DNA from 4 places in the Anoxybacillus sp. EFIL genome. Region 2 is predicted to be linked to each of the others. Evidence: riboswitches for the same ligand, from Rfam matches in the RefSeq annotation. Region 2 holds a riboswitch; each other region holds the start of a gene.
What was found. A riboswitch is a leader RNA that binds a small molecule or an ion and turns the genes downstream of it on or off. The one in region 2 is predicted to bind cobalamin.
Positions count from the first base shown of each region.

Region 1: another riboswitch for cobalamin. It lies ahead of ES017_RS03220 (ribonucleoside-diphosphate reductase subunit alpha); the one in region 2 lies ahead of ES017_RS08775 (ABC transporter substrate-binding protein).
Region 3: another riboswitch for cobalamin. It lies ahead of metE (5-methyltetrahydropteroyltriglutamate--homocysteine S-methyltransferase); the one in region 2 lies ahead of ES017_RS08775 (ABC transporter substrate-binding protein).
Region 4: another riboswitch for cobalamin. It lies ahead of ES017_RS02740 ((2Fe-2S) ferredoxin domain-containing protein); the one in region 2 lies ahead of ES017_RS08775 (ABC transporter substrate-binding protein).

Region 1 is NZ_SDLH01000002.1:26,460-29,670, reverse strand. Features, by position in the region: gene ES017_RS03230 (cytochrome ubiquinol oxidase subunit I) at 1-399, shown strand, start outside; gene ES017_RS03225 (cytochrome d ubiquinol oxidase subunit II) at 414-1,451, shown strand; cobalamin riboswitch at 1,546-1,746, shown strand; gene ES017_RS03220 (ribonucleoside-diphosphate reductase subunit alpha) at 1,858-3,211, shown strand, end outside.
Region 2 is NZ_SDLH01000004.1:203,619-206,829, reverse strand. Features, by position in the region: gene ES017_RS08780 (ATP-binding protein) at 1-1,481, shown strand, start outside; cobalamin riboswitch at 1,549-1,740, shown strand; gene ES017_RS08775 (ABC transporter substrate-binding protein) at 1,860-2,816, shown strand; gene ES017_RS08770 (FecCD family ABC transporter permease) at 2,782-3,211, shown strand, end outside.
Region 3 is NZ_SDLH01000011.1:2,747-5,957, forward strand. Features, by position in the region: gene metE (5-methyltetrahydropteroyltriglutamate--homocysteine S-methyltransferase) at 1-1,148, opposite strand, end outside; cobalamin riboswitch at 1,291-1,480, opposite strand; partial or broken gene tnpC (IS66 family transposase) at 1,727-3,157, opposite strand.
Region 4 is NZ_SDLH01000001.1:531,733-534,943, forward strand. Features, by position in the region: gene ES017_RS02720 (energy-coupling factor ABC transporter ATP-binding protein) at 1-9, opposite strand, end outside; gene ES017_RS02725 (CbiQ family ECF transporter T component) at 1-715, opposite strand, end outside; gene ES017_RS02730 (energy-coupling factor ABC transporter substrate-binding protein) at 708-974, opposite strand; gene ES017_RS02735 (energy-coupling factor ABC transporter permease) at 971-1,723, opposite strand; gene ES017_RS02740 ((2Fe-2S) ferredoxin domain-containing protein) at 1,720-2,082, opposite strand; cobalamin riboswitch at 2,228-2,409, opposite strand; gene ES017_RS02745 (LacI family DNA-binding transcriptional regulator) at 2,492-3,211, opposite strand, start outside.

The DNA of each region.
Region 1 (3,211 bases), on a different contig from region 2:
GAAGAATGGTGGCCACCGTTGTTTGTCCATACACTTTTTAATGCAATGGTCGGAATTGGCATGTTTCTTCTCCTTCTTTCGATTGTCGGATTCGTTTGGCATCGCATAAGAAAACAACACATATTTCCGAACTGGTTTATGTGGACAGTTGTTGCTGCTGGACCGCTCGCTCTTCTCGGCATTGAATTTGGCTGGATTTTTGCTTGCACAGGGAGACAGCCTTGGGTCATTTATCGCATGATGACAACGGCAGAAGCTGTAACACAATCAACAAATTTAGGAACGCTTTTTCTTCTGTTTACGTCCATTTACGTATTTTTACTCATCGCGGTCGTGCTCGTCTTGCGCTCGTATTTCCGCCGCCATCCGATTGAACAACACTTATCTACGCACATGTAGAAAGGAGCAAGATGATGACAGATGAATTAATTGCCATTTCAATTTTATGGGGATTTATTTTTATTTACGCGGTCATGGCGACAATGGACTTTGGAGCAGGGTTTTGGTCAATGGTATATATCAATCGTCCACAAACGAAAGCAACGAAAATCGCAAACCGATATTTGTCGCCGACATGGGAAGTGACGAACGTCTTTATCGTTGCCATCGTCGTGGCGCTCGTCAGCTTTTTTCCTGGAGCAACGTTTATGCTTGGAACCATTTTACTTATCCCGGGAAGCATTATTTTACTTTTGCTTACTGTACGTAGTGCGTTCCTCGTCTTTTCGCACGTTGCTCCTAAATATGAAAAAGTGCTCGTTTACATTTCTGGCATAAGCGGTTTGCTTATTCCAGCGTTTTTAATTAGCGTGTTGCCAATTACACATGGGTCTTTTGTTGAAACAATGAATGGTGTCAGTCGTCTTCGGCTCGATCGCCTATTTACAAGCCCACATGAATATGCATTTATCGCCTTTGCGATTACAAGTACACTCTTTCTTTCGTCGCTTTTATTAGCAGACTACTCAAACGAAGCAAATGAAATCGAAGCGTATACGATTTATCGCCGCGATGCGCTCATCATCGGTCCGTTCGCTTTGCTCTCCTCTATTCTCATTATGGTCACGATGCGAAATGAAGCGCGTTGGCTATATGACGGAATGATTGCACGTTGGCCGTGGCTTGCCGCTTCTGTCATGTTATTTCTTTTAGCTGGTGGGGCGCTTTTTCTCCCATCATGGAAAAAGAAAAACGGACGCGGAATGCCACGCCTTGCGGTTGTAGCCATCGTCTTGCAATATTTTTGTGCAAGTTACGCATACGGAAAAGCTCATTTACCGTATATGATTTATCCGAATGTGACAATCGAATCCGGATTTACGCATCCGAATACGTTTCGTGCTCTTTTTGTGACGTATATCGTTGGCTTTGCAATTTTATTTCCAGGTTTCATTTATTTTTGGCGGCTGTTTATGAAAGACCGGCGCTATTTAGCAAATGATGAAAAATAATGATTGCAAATGTTGAAATTTTTCGTTATAGTTTTAAACGTAAACCTTTTTTATACAACATATTGTGATGAATAAACAAAACAACAACTATATATTGAAACCGACAAGTGAAGGTGTCCGAACGGACTTAATAGGGAATCTGGTGCGAATCCAGAGCTGTCCCCGCAACTGTGTGCGCAGACGAAATGGAAACAACACCACTGTATATGTCAGCTTTTCAGGCGCATATATGGGAAGGAATCCAAAGTAGGAAGAAGCGCGAGTCAGGAGACCTGCCTTCCTTGTATCGTTTCATATTCTTCGGGGATTGAGAAGATGAAACGATGGTGAAAGCATGCCTTTTTCCATCGTTTCATCCGCTCAACGAGAGCGGATGTTTTTATTTTTTTAGGGGAAGGGATGTTATATGGTGTACATAAAACAACAAACAGAAGTAAATGAAGAAACAATCCGCACATTATTGTTTCCTATTTTCAAAGACTTTCCGCACTTAGCGAGCGAGCGATACATCGAACGTACTGTCCGAGCACTTGCCCATACGCAGCGATACAACGATATGATGAATAAACTCATTTTAAATGCGCTTGATGAAATCACAGTAGAACAGCCGGATTGGACGTTTGTTGCAGCTCGTCTTTATTTGCAACAGCTATACGACGAAGCAGCTAAAAATCGCGGCTATGATGTATCCGACACATATCGCTACTTTTATGAATTGCAAACAATGCTTGTCGATCTCGGCATTTACGACTCGTTTTTACTGGAACGATATACGAAAAAAGAGCTCCAAGAAGCGGGCACATGGATTGATGTGAAAAAAGACGAGCTATTTACATACATCGGGTTAAAAACGCTCGTTGACCGCTATTTAGCGAAAGGGTATAGCGGCGAAATTTACGAACTGCCGCAAGAGCGCTTTTTAACGATTGCTTTAACATTAATGGCATATGAACATCCGACAAAACGAATGGCACTAGCGAAAGAAGCGTATTGGGCGTTATCTAATCAATATATGACCGTCGCTACGCCAACTTACGCAAACGCTGGGAAGTCATATGGTCAATTGTCGAGTTGTTTTATTGATACAGTAGACGATAGTTTAATTGGCATTTATGAGTCGAATACAGATGTCGCTCGTCTATCAAAAGGCGGGGGAGGAATTGGCGTATATTTAGGAAAAATTCGTGCGCGCAATTCCGATATTAAAGGATTTAAAGGCGTCTCCTCTGGCGTCATTCCTTGGATGCGCCAATTAAACAATACCGCTGTATCGGTTGACCAACTCGGTACGCGACAAGGAAGCATCGCGGTATATTTAGACGTTTGGCATAAAGACATTTTCTCGTTTTTAGACGCGAAGCTAAACAACGGCGATGAACGAACAAAAGCTCATGATTTATTTTACGGCGTATGCATTCCTGACTTATTTATGGAACAAGTCGAAAAGCGTGGCGATTGGTATTTATTTGACCCACATGAAGTGAAAAAAGTAATGGGATGGAAAGATAAAAATGGAAACCCATTAGGATTGGAAGACTTTTATGATGAAGAACGCGGAGCTGGTTCGTTCCGTGAAAAATATGAGGAGTGTGTGAATCATCCAGCGTTAAGTAAAGAGCGTGTTCCTGCTATCGAAATTATGAAACGAATATTAAAGTCTCAGTTAGAAACGGGCACGCCTTATATGTTCTATCGTGATGAAGCGAATCGCATGAACCCGAATAAACACGCAGGCATGATTTATTCTAGCAATTTATGTA
Region 2 (3,211 bases):
AAAAACTTCCTGATTTGCCACTATCGTTCATTCAGCAAGATCAACAGTTAGGGCGCGTATTTGATGGCGAAAAAGTAGTGAAACGGACGCTTATGCCAAATCAAACGATGCGAAACGACGAATATAATGAACTATTTATTGTCGGTGTTCCGCTTCATACATCGGATGGAAATGGCGCGGTATTTGTATACCAGTCGTTAAAAGCGGTCGAAGAAACGACAAGACAGACGACAAAATTTATTTTTCTTGCGGCGTTTATCGCCATTGTGTTAACGACCGTGTTCGCCTTTTTCTTATCTACACGCATTACAGCGCCGCTTCGAAAAATGAGGCAAGTAGCATTCGAAATTGCGCGTGGAAAATTTGATTCAAAAGTGCCGATCGTCACTCATGATGAAATCGGAGAACTGGCGATGGCTTTTAATCAAATGGGACGGCAGTTGCAGTTTCATATTAATGCGTTAAATCAAGAAAAGGAGCAGTTAGCAAGCATTTTAAGTAGCATGGCCGATGGTGTCATTACATTTAATCGAAACGGTGAAGTGCTCATTACAAATCCACCAGCTGACCGATTTTTACAAGCGTGGTATTACGAGCAAGGGCAAAGCGATAATTTATTGCCACTTCCTCCCGAAGTGAATGAATTGTTTACGAAAGCGGTAGTGGAGGAAAAAGAACAAGCGATAGAAATGGCTTTACAAGGTCGCAATTGGGTCATTGTTATGACGCCGTTATACAACGGCAAGGTCATTCGAGGAGCCGTTGCGGTGCTTCGCGATATGACGGAGGAACGACGGCTTGATAAGTTGCGCAAAGACTTTATCGCAAACGTCTCGCATGAGTTGCGCACACCGATTGCGATGTTGCAAGGGTATAGCGAAGCGATTGTCGATGATATTGCCGCGACAGATGAAGAGAAAAAAGAATTGGCAAAAGTCATTTATGACGAATCGTTGCGCATGGGTCGCCTTGTGAACGATTTGCTTGATTTAGCGCGCATGGAAGCAGGGCATTTAACGCTCCATGAAGAACAAGTGCCGCTTAGACCGTATATCGAGCGCATCATCCATAAGTTTCAAGCGTTAGCGAAAGAAAAAGGAGTTCGTTTGCTTGTTGAAATGAACGATGAGCTCATCGTTTCGTTCGATCCCGACCGCATTGAACAAGTGTTGACGAATTTAATTGATAATGCGCTTCGTCATACAGATAACGGTGGCGAAGTACGTGTCATTGTCGATACGGGGGAAGAAGTCGTGCGCATCTCTGTGCAAGATTCTGGCTCAGGTATCGCAGAAGAAGATTTGCCGTTTGTGTTTGAGCGTTTTTATAAAGCGGATAAAGCGCGCACGCGCGGTCGCTCAGGTACAGGTTTAGGTCTTGCGATTGCGAAAAACATCGTTGAAGCGCATAAAGGAACGATTGCTGTCCATAGCAAACTAGGAGAAGGAACGACGTTTACGTTTACATTGCCATTGAAATAGAAATTTTTTATTGTCATCAGCGATATTTTTCGCTATGATAGAAACGTAGAAATTGTTCGACAATTACATACATTCGTTGCAAAAAGGTGTCGAACGGGCAACCTAGTAGACTTAATAGGGAATCTGGTGCAAGTCCAGAACTGTCCCCGCAACTGTAAATGCTGACGAAATGAAAATCGCCACTGTACAATTTGTACGGGAAGGCTTCAAAGTAGGATGACGCATAAGTCAGTAGACCTGCCTTTTTGCACCGTCATTCGCGTCTTCGGGGAGTGAGACGGCGAAACGACAAGGGGAAGTTACTGTCTTTTGTTGTTTCCAGCTCATTCCATTTGGAATGAGCTTTTTTATTTGATATACATAAAAGGGGGAAAAACGATGAAGAAGTGGAAACAATATGTGTGGCTTCTTGCGCTCGTATTGACGCTCGGATTAGCAGCGTGCAGCAATAACGCGGAGCCAGCAAAAGAAACGAAGCAAGAGGCGAAAACAGAGGAGGCTGCATTTCCGGTTACGGTAAAAGATGCGGTTGGCGATGTCACGATTGAAAAAGAACCGAAAAAAATTGTTTCGCTCATTCCGAGCAATACAGAAATTGCATACGCGTTAGGGCTTGGTGACAAAATTGTCGGTGTAAGCGATTTTGATAACTATCCAGAAGATGTGAAAAACAAAGAAAAAATTGGTGGTATGGAGTTTAATGTTGAAAAAATTATTTCACTTCAACCAGACGTTGTGCTTGCGCATGCATCAAGCGCTCACAATTCTGAGGAAGGATTAAAGCAATTAAAAGATGCAGGCATTACAGTTATTGTAGTGCCAAACGCCACATCGTTCAATGATGTATATGCGTCGATTGAACTGATCGGGAAAGCGACAGGGAAAGAGAAAGAGGCAGCCGATGTTGTGCAGCAAATGAAGCAAAAAATTGATGCCATTGCTGAAAAAGCAAAAGAAGTAAAGGAAGAAGCAACCGTTTGGGTGGAAGTTTCTCCTGCACCTGAAATTTATACCGCTGGAAAAGGAACATTTATGGATGAAATGTTAACGATCATTCATGCGAAAAATGCAGCAGGCGATCAAGAAGGATGGCCGATGTTTACAGAAGAAGATGCAGTGGCGCTAAATCCAGATGTCATTATTACAACATACGGTTATTACACACCGAACGCTGTCGAGCAAGTGCTCGCTCGCCCAGCTTGGAAAGATGTCCCTGCAATTAAAAATAAACGAGTATACGATGTCAATTCTGATTTAGTTTCTCGTCCGGGACCACGTTTAGCTGAAGGGGTCGAAGAAATTGCCAAAGTCGTTTATCCAGACATTTTTAAATAATTACATGAGCGCATCGCTTATTGCAACGTTTGCTTTGTTGTTAGGGGTATCGATTGGATCACAATCGATTCCCTTTTCTTCTATATGGGAGACGCTATTACATCAGTTGTTTCATACGCCGACAAATGTTCCTGCCACCGTTTCGCAAATTATTGTTGCGATTCGTTTACCGAGAGTCATACTCGCCTTTCTGATCGGGGCATCTTTAGCACTTGCAGGGGTAGCGTTTCAAGGGCTTTTGAAAAACGTTCTTGCTGATCCGTATACCATCGGGGTGTCGTCTGGGGCAGCCGTTGGCGCCGTGCTTGTCTTTTTCTTTCATCTTCAGTTTTCGATTCTCGGGCGTTTTACGCTCCCGATCGTCAGCATTATATTTGCGCTCGTGACATTATTGT
Region 3 (3,211 bases), on a different contig from region 2:
TTAGTGAAATAAGCGTTTGTTTGTTCATCGTATTTGATTAGCTCGTCGATTGTTGCGTTTCCTTTCATATGTTCTGTAAGTATACGTATCTCATCTAATTTCTCATCAGCGAAAGATAGCGTGCTGACAAGTTCCGTTGGCAAGGCATGTTCATGTTTTGTCGTGACAGGGACGTGCAGTAAGCTGCAAGACGGTTGAATGATGAGTTGTTCAGCAACGCCTGCTAAATGATGAAGGAGCGTTGCTTTTTGTGCAAGCGAGCTTTTCCATACATTGCGACCGTCTACAATCCCAGCAACTAATATTTTATCTTTTGGAAATCCGTGTATGTTTATATGTTTTACGTTTTCGCCATCGTCATGCACGAAATCAAGCCCAATGCCTGCGACAGGTAAAGCAACGATTTCACGATAATGCGATACGCTATCAAAATATGTTTGTAAAATAAGGTTTATATTTGGTACATCGCGATGAAAAACTTCATATACATCACGAAATGCATCGACTATGTCGTTATCTATATGTTGAACGAGAATCGGTTCATCGATTTGTACGAATGACACGCCCGCTTCGCTTAGTTGTTTGAATAATTCCACATAAACTGGAACTAACTGGGCGAGATGTTTACGCCACTCATTTCGTTCGTATTGTTTAGAAAGCAAAAGAAATGTAATCGGTCCAAGCAATACAGGTTTTGTTTCAATATGGAATGTTTCTTTTATTAGTTTGTATTCTTTTAATAGCCGATTTTCTACTAATTTCGGCTTCGTTTGCCCGATTTCAGGCACGATGTAATGGTAATTTGTATTAAACCATTTCGTCATTTCAAGCGCATGTTGTCCATTTGTGCCGCGTGCCATCGCAAAATATTGTTCGAGTGCATTGTCTATTTGTTGAAATCGCTCTGGAATATACCCGAACATAAATGCTGTATCTAACACGTGATCGTATAAAGAAAAATCTCCGATTGGAATGAGGTCGATTCCTTTCTCTACTTGTTTACGAATCGAATCAAGTCGAATGTGTTCCATCGTTTCTATGAATTGCTGTTCGTTGATTTGCCCATTCCAAAAAGATTCTAACGCTTTTTTCCATTCTCTTTTCTCACCAATGCGCGGATACCCTACATTTGAACTACGGATGAACAAGTTAAGCACCTCCAGTTATTTATATCCCCAATCAAGCGAAAAAGCCCTCTTCCAAACAGAAGGAGGGCATAGCTAGCTCGTATTGAGATACATGAAGTGCCTCAAGATCATATGTCCTCACTCCTCCCTATGACGCGTAGGTCGTAAGTGCATACAACAGGCAGGTCTCCTGACTTAGCTTCATCGCTGTTTATCTCCTTCCCATTTCGCATGAAACAGTGGATTGTGATAAACAGCTCTGCATCACAGTGGCGCGACCGTGTTGGATTTTCACCAAACTTCCCTTTTAAGATTCACAGCATCTGTGAACCACCTGTTGCGTGAACTTATTATGTTGTTGTATAAAATTCAGAATAAACGAACTTTTTGTTTTTTTCAACTGAAATATTTTTTTCATGTGGATGGTTTTGAGAGATGTAACGCCGTAGTTAATGGTTATATTTTTCTTTTAAGTTAATATTGATATTTTATTAGTAAATTCATATGAAAAAGTATTGATTTTTTGTAACTATTCACCCTAATGCTAGTGTGTAAAGAAGCCCAGCACAAAAAGGGCATTCCTTATCCACGAAAATGCCCTAGGTGGAAAGAATGTGGTCCATCGTTTCGCCTATCAACAGAAGACAGAACGAGTTCCAAACATGTTTGTCGTGTTTCATGAGCGTGGACACGATGCTTCGGGTGATGCAAAACGACTGGGCGAACGCTTCTTTGTGGAATGTGCTCGAAATGTTTTCTTTGACTTTCACCATGCGAAGATCTCGCTCGGCTTGGTTGTTGTCGAATGGAACGTGGGCTTCACGCAAAAAGCGCAACGCTTCTTCCTTTCGCTTTTAAAGCCGTCGAACAAAGGCGAGCGCTTTTTTCGGAAGAGGGGGACTTCCAATTGGCATTGTGCTTTCTCCACTATTCGGTCATACACCCGCTCCTAACGTGTCGCTTCTCCTCACAAAGAGCACCGCCATGTTGCTCGATAGCCTGTTTCGCCGTTAAGAGAAACGTGGTCATGTGCCTTCCCCATGCACGCCCTTGTTCCATCAACCCTTTCAAGTCACGCAAATGATGGACATGACAAAGTGCATGGGTGGCTTCCTTGTATCTCGGGTATGTGCCAAATGCATCATCGTCCCCTTATACCGAGGAAGAATCCCGATTTCATCGGTCGCTTTCTTGCCACGTGAGGCATGAGGGGCCAGATATGTATATGTGTGGGTACAGGCCACATGAACCCATGCCTTTTTTCCATCGATGCACAGACTCGTCTCATCGACATGCAAAAGGGCCGAATCAAGCAAAGCGGCTTCGATGATGTCCACATTCGGTTGAAGGGTGTCATGCCCTCGTTGGAGCATGTTGACAAGGAGCCCTGTGCTGATGGGGTGTTGATAGAGCTCTTCTATCATTTGGCTCAAACGCTTGTAGGGGATGAGTTGAATCTCATGCCTATACACCACAAATGCAGCGAGCCGTGGACCGTATGGTACATCGTTTGTTACATAGGGCGGAAACTCCGCTGGTTGAACCCTTTGGCAATGGGGGCATGATTTCACTTCACGTTCGTGTTGGGTCACTTCGATTATCATCAGAGGGAGATCGAATACTTGACGGATGTCGATTTTCAATGATTTCACCTCATGCAAAGACGCCCTACATCCTTGGCACGTCGTCACACGATGGACGACGCGATGATGCGGATGTTCGACTGGACGAAGCGTCGTGCCACGATGTCCCTCTTGTCCACCAGGCTTTTGGCCAGATGGCTCACAAGAAGAACGTGTTGGGTGAAACCGGTCAGAAGATGGGGCAAATGGCTATTGGAGCTGTTTTTTCGTGTGTGCTTCCAACTCTTGAATGCGATCCTTGAGTTGTTCATTCTCTTTACGTAGTTGTTTGATGTCTTGACGCAAGTGCTCATTTTCTTGAATGAGTTGATGAATGAGCTGTTTTTGTTGTTGGACTTTGACGATTAAGCTTTCAACCGTAAATACAGCTTGTTGTACCGTCAACATTCGATTCACCTCCTTGTCTATCATGATTCACATCATAGACAAACAAAACAAAAA
Region 4 (3,211 bases), on a different contig from region 2:
CGTTAACATATAAGCCCTCCATCATAAGTAAAACAACGAGCCACACACATGTTTCGATCACATATTTTCGCGGCAATTGTTCGTCCGCACAGATCGGAAAAACAAATGATACGTTCCTCGCCTCTTGTGCAATGATCGTTGCTTCATATTCGCGCATCGTTTGGCGAAACAGTTGTGCAACAGCAAGTGAAGCGAGGTGCCAGCTTCGTTCACCATTTTTTGTTCGCACCGTCATAAACAAATGCATCGCTGCTTTTTCTAACACGAAAATGAAGCGATACGTCAACAACAATAGCTCAATAAATGCTTTAGGAACGTGCCATTTACTTAATGCATGAGCAATACGAAAAAATGGCGTTGTGATCGCGAGAAAAAAGAGAGTAAACGAACTTGCCAATGCTCGCAAGCAAATCGTCGCCGCTTGCGCCATATTTTCACTGACAAAATGAATCGTACGATCAACTGTAAAAAGAAGGGGAACACAGCTTCCGATAATGATGAGCCCCATGATGATAAAAAAGCGAACACAAACACGCCAAGGTAAGCGCGCATGATAAAGAAGCCAGACGAATAGCCAAACGATAATAATACAGCGAACGACATTCGTTCCACATAATGCCCATATGAGCAACATACACGTAAGCGTCAATTTAAATGTGACATTTAATTTAGCAAGCTTGTTTCGATAAGCCCATTCATCAAGCCAACTAACCATTTCGCTTTCGCCCTTTATACAGTCCGATAATATATCCAATCACTCCAGCACCAAGCGCTGCTTGTACCGAAAACAGCAACGTCTCTACCTCACCGCCCGGCGGCTCAAATAAAACATCAAACCACGGTTCATATTGTGGAGAGATTTGTTGAATCATTTTTTCCGCAAGCGTATCAGCCCCAGCAAACTCCGTATTTTTCACAATAAATAGCGGCAACACGATCAACAATGCGGCAATGAACAACAATAGACGATTCATTTAAAAAACACTCCCCTCTCCTCTAACAAATCTAACTCTCGCTTCGAGTACGTATGCAAAAAGTTCCATACGACGACGGTAAGAAGTCCTTCCGTAATCGCAAGTGGTAATTGTGTCACCGCAAAAATGGAAGCGAATTTCAAAAATGCGCCCCATACGCCGCTCGTTACATCTGGAAATGCTAGAGCGAGTTGAAACGACGTCATAACGTATGTCGCCAAATTAGCCATCATCGCCGCTAAAAAGACAGACATACGCAACGATATTCCACACTTTTTACATAGAACGAACAAGCCGTACGCAACAAACGGGCCAACAACCGCCATCGAAAATGCATTCGCCCCAAGCGTCGTCAAGCCACCATGCGCAAGCAAAAGCGCTTGAAACAATAATACTGCTGTACCAATGACCGTCATCATAAACGGGCCAAATAAAAGCGCCCCAAATCCTGTCCCTGTCGGATGCGAGCTACTTCCCGTCACCGATGGAATTTTTAATGCTGAGAGAACAAATGTAAACGCCGTCGCAAGCGCAAGAAGTAGTTTCGCCTCTGGCTTTTGTTTCATGAGGCGCGTCATTGTACGCAAACCAATAAAGAAAAACGGTAAAAATAGCAACCACCAAACGAGAGCCCATTGCCAAGGTAAAAACCCTTCCATAATGTGCATCGCATATACAGAAGGCGAGAGTGCAAATAAAATATAGACAGTAAGGCACACGCTAACGAACAAAAACAACGATTTCTTCACTTCTCCTTCCCCCTTGTCGCCACGCTATATTCAGGCATAACAAAACCTTCATCATATGTGTACGTCACATATTCATGCAATACTTCACCATCACGTACATGTTTTCGGACAATGTCCCGCGCAACTTGTTCATCGATCGTACGATACCAAACACCTTCTGGATACACGATGACCACACATGCATCTTCACAGCGACCGTTGCACCTCGTCCGCGTCGTATGCACGTAAGCATGTAGTTGAAGTTGATCAATTTCATCACGAATGGCTTGCGTCACCTCTTCTCCCCGTTTTCGCATGCAGCTTGCTCCATTGCAAATAAGTACATGATGTTTCGTTCCTTGCAAATTCCACGTTGCCATATATCGTCGCTCCTTTTTTTCAAAATAAAAAGCACCTCTAGGCAGAGGTGCAGAAAAAACGAAAGATTCAAAAAATAGAGCATACGCCACTAAGCATATATAACGTCCATCGTTCCCGCACGTCTCCCTATATTCCCGTAGGCAGCCGACGTATCGCAAGCAGGCAGGTCTCCTGGCTTAGGTTCATCATTTCGCTGCGCCTTCCCAAAAAATCAGTGGCACGTTGCAGCGAAACTCCCCATCACAGTGGCGGGTACCGCGACGGCTTTGCACCGTTCTTCCCTTTTAAGCATACAAACGTATGCACCGTACTTGCTCATCATATATACGTTTTCAAAGAACATGGTGTTAATCATATGATACACCATTTTTTTCTTCTTGCCTATCCTGTTTACAAAAAAGAGCCTCCCTATCGAGGAGGCGCTTTGTAGTAATCGCACGAAAATCGTTTCACGATCGTATGTGGAATAATGATTCGCTTAATCGGCTCATTTGGGTTTTCGATTTGTTGAATTAAATTTCTTGCTGCTTCAAAGCCAAGTTGGAAAATGTTAATGTCTACCGATGTAAGCGGTGGACGAGAAATTTCCGATAAAAGTACGTTGTTAAAACTGACGATCGATACATCTCCCGGCACGCTTAATCCCATTTCAGCAAGCGTATTTAATACCCCAAGAGCCATTAAATCGTCGGCGACAACGAGCGCAGTTGGCGGTTCAGCAAGTGAAAGCAACTCTTTCATCGCCTCTTGTCCGCCTTCTTTTAAAAATTCTTCATGCACAATGTAATCTTTACGATATACAAGACCTGCAGATTTTAACGCTTTTTCATAACCGCGCAAACGATCCATCGTTACAATGAGATTGACGTTTCCACCGACAAACGCGATGCGCTCATGACCGAGTTCAATTAAATATTCTGTCGCCTCACGCGCCGCCCGAACGTTATCGTTATCAACGTGCGTAATCTCCTCTGCTTTTTTATGCGGTTTTCCAATGACAACAAACGGCACATCTTCTTTCTGTAAATACGCCATAATTTTATCGTTCGCACGCGAATACAGCAAAATGACACCATCGACGCGCTTTCCTTGCACCATATGCACGACCCCGTCGTAAATTTCCGCTTC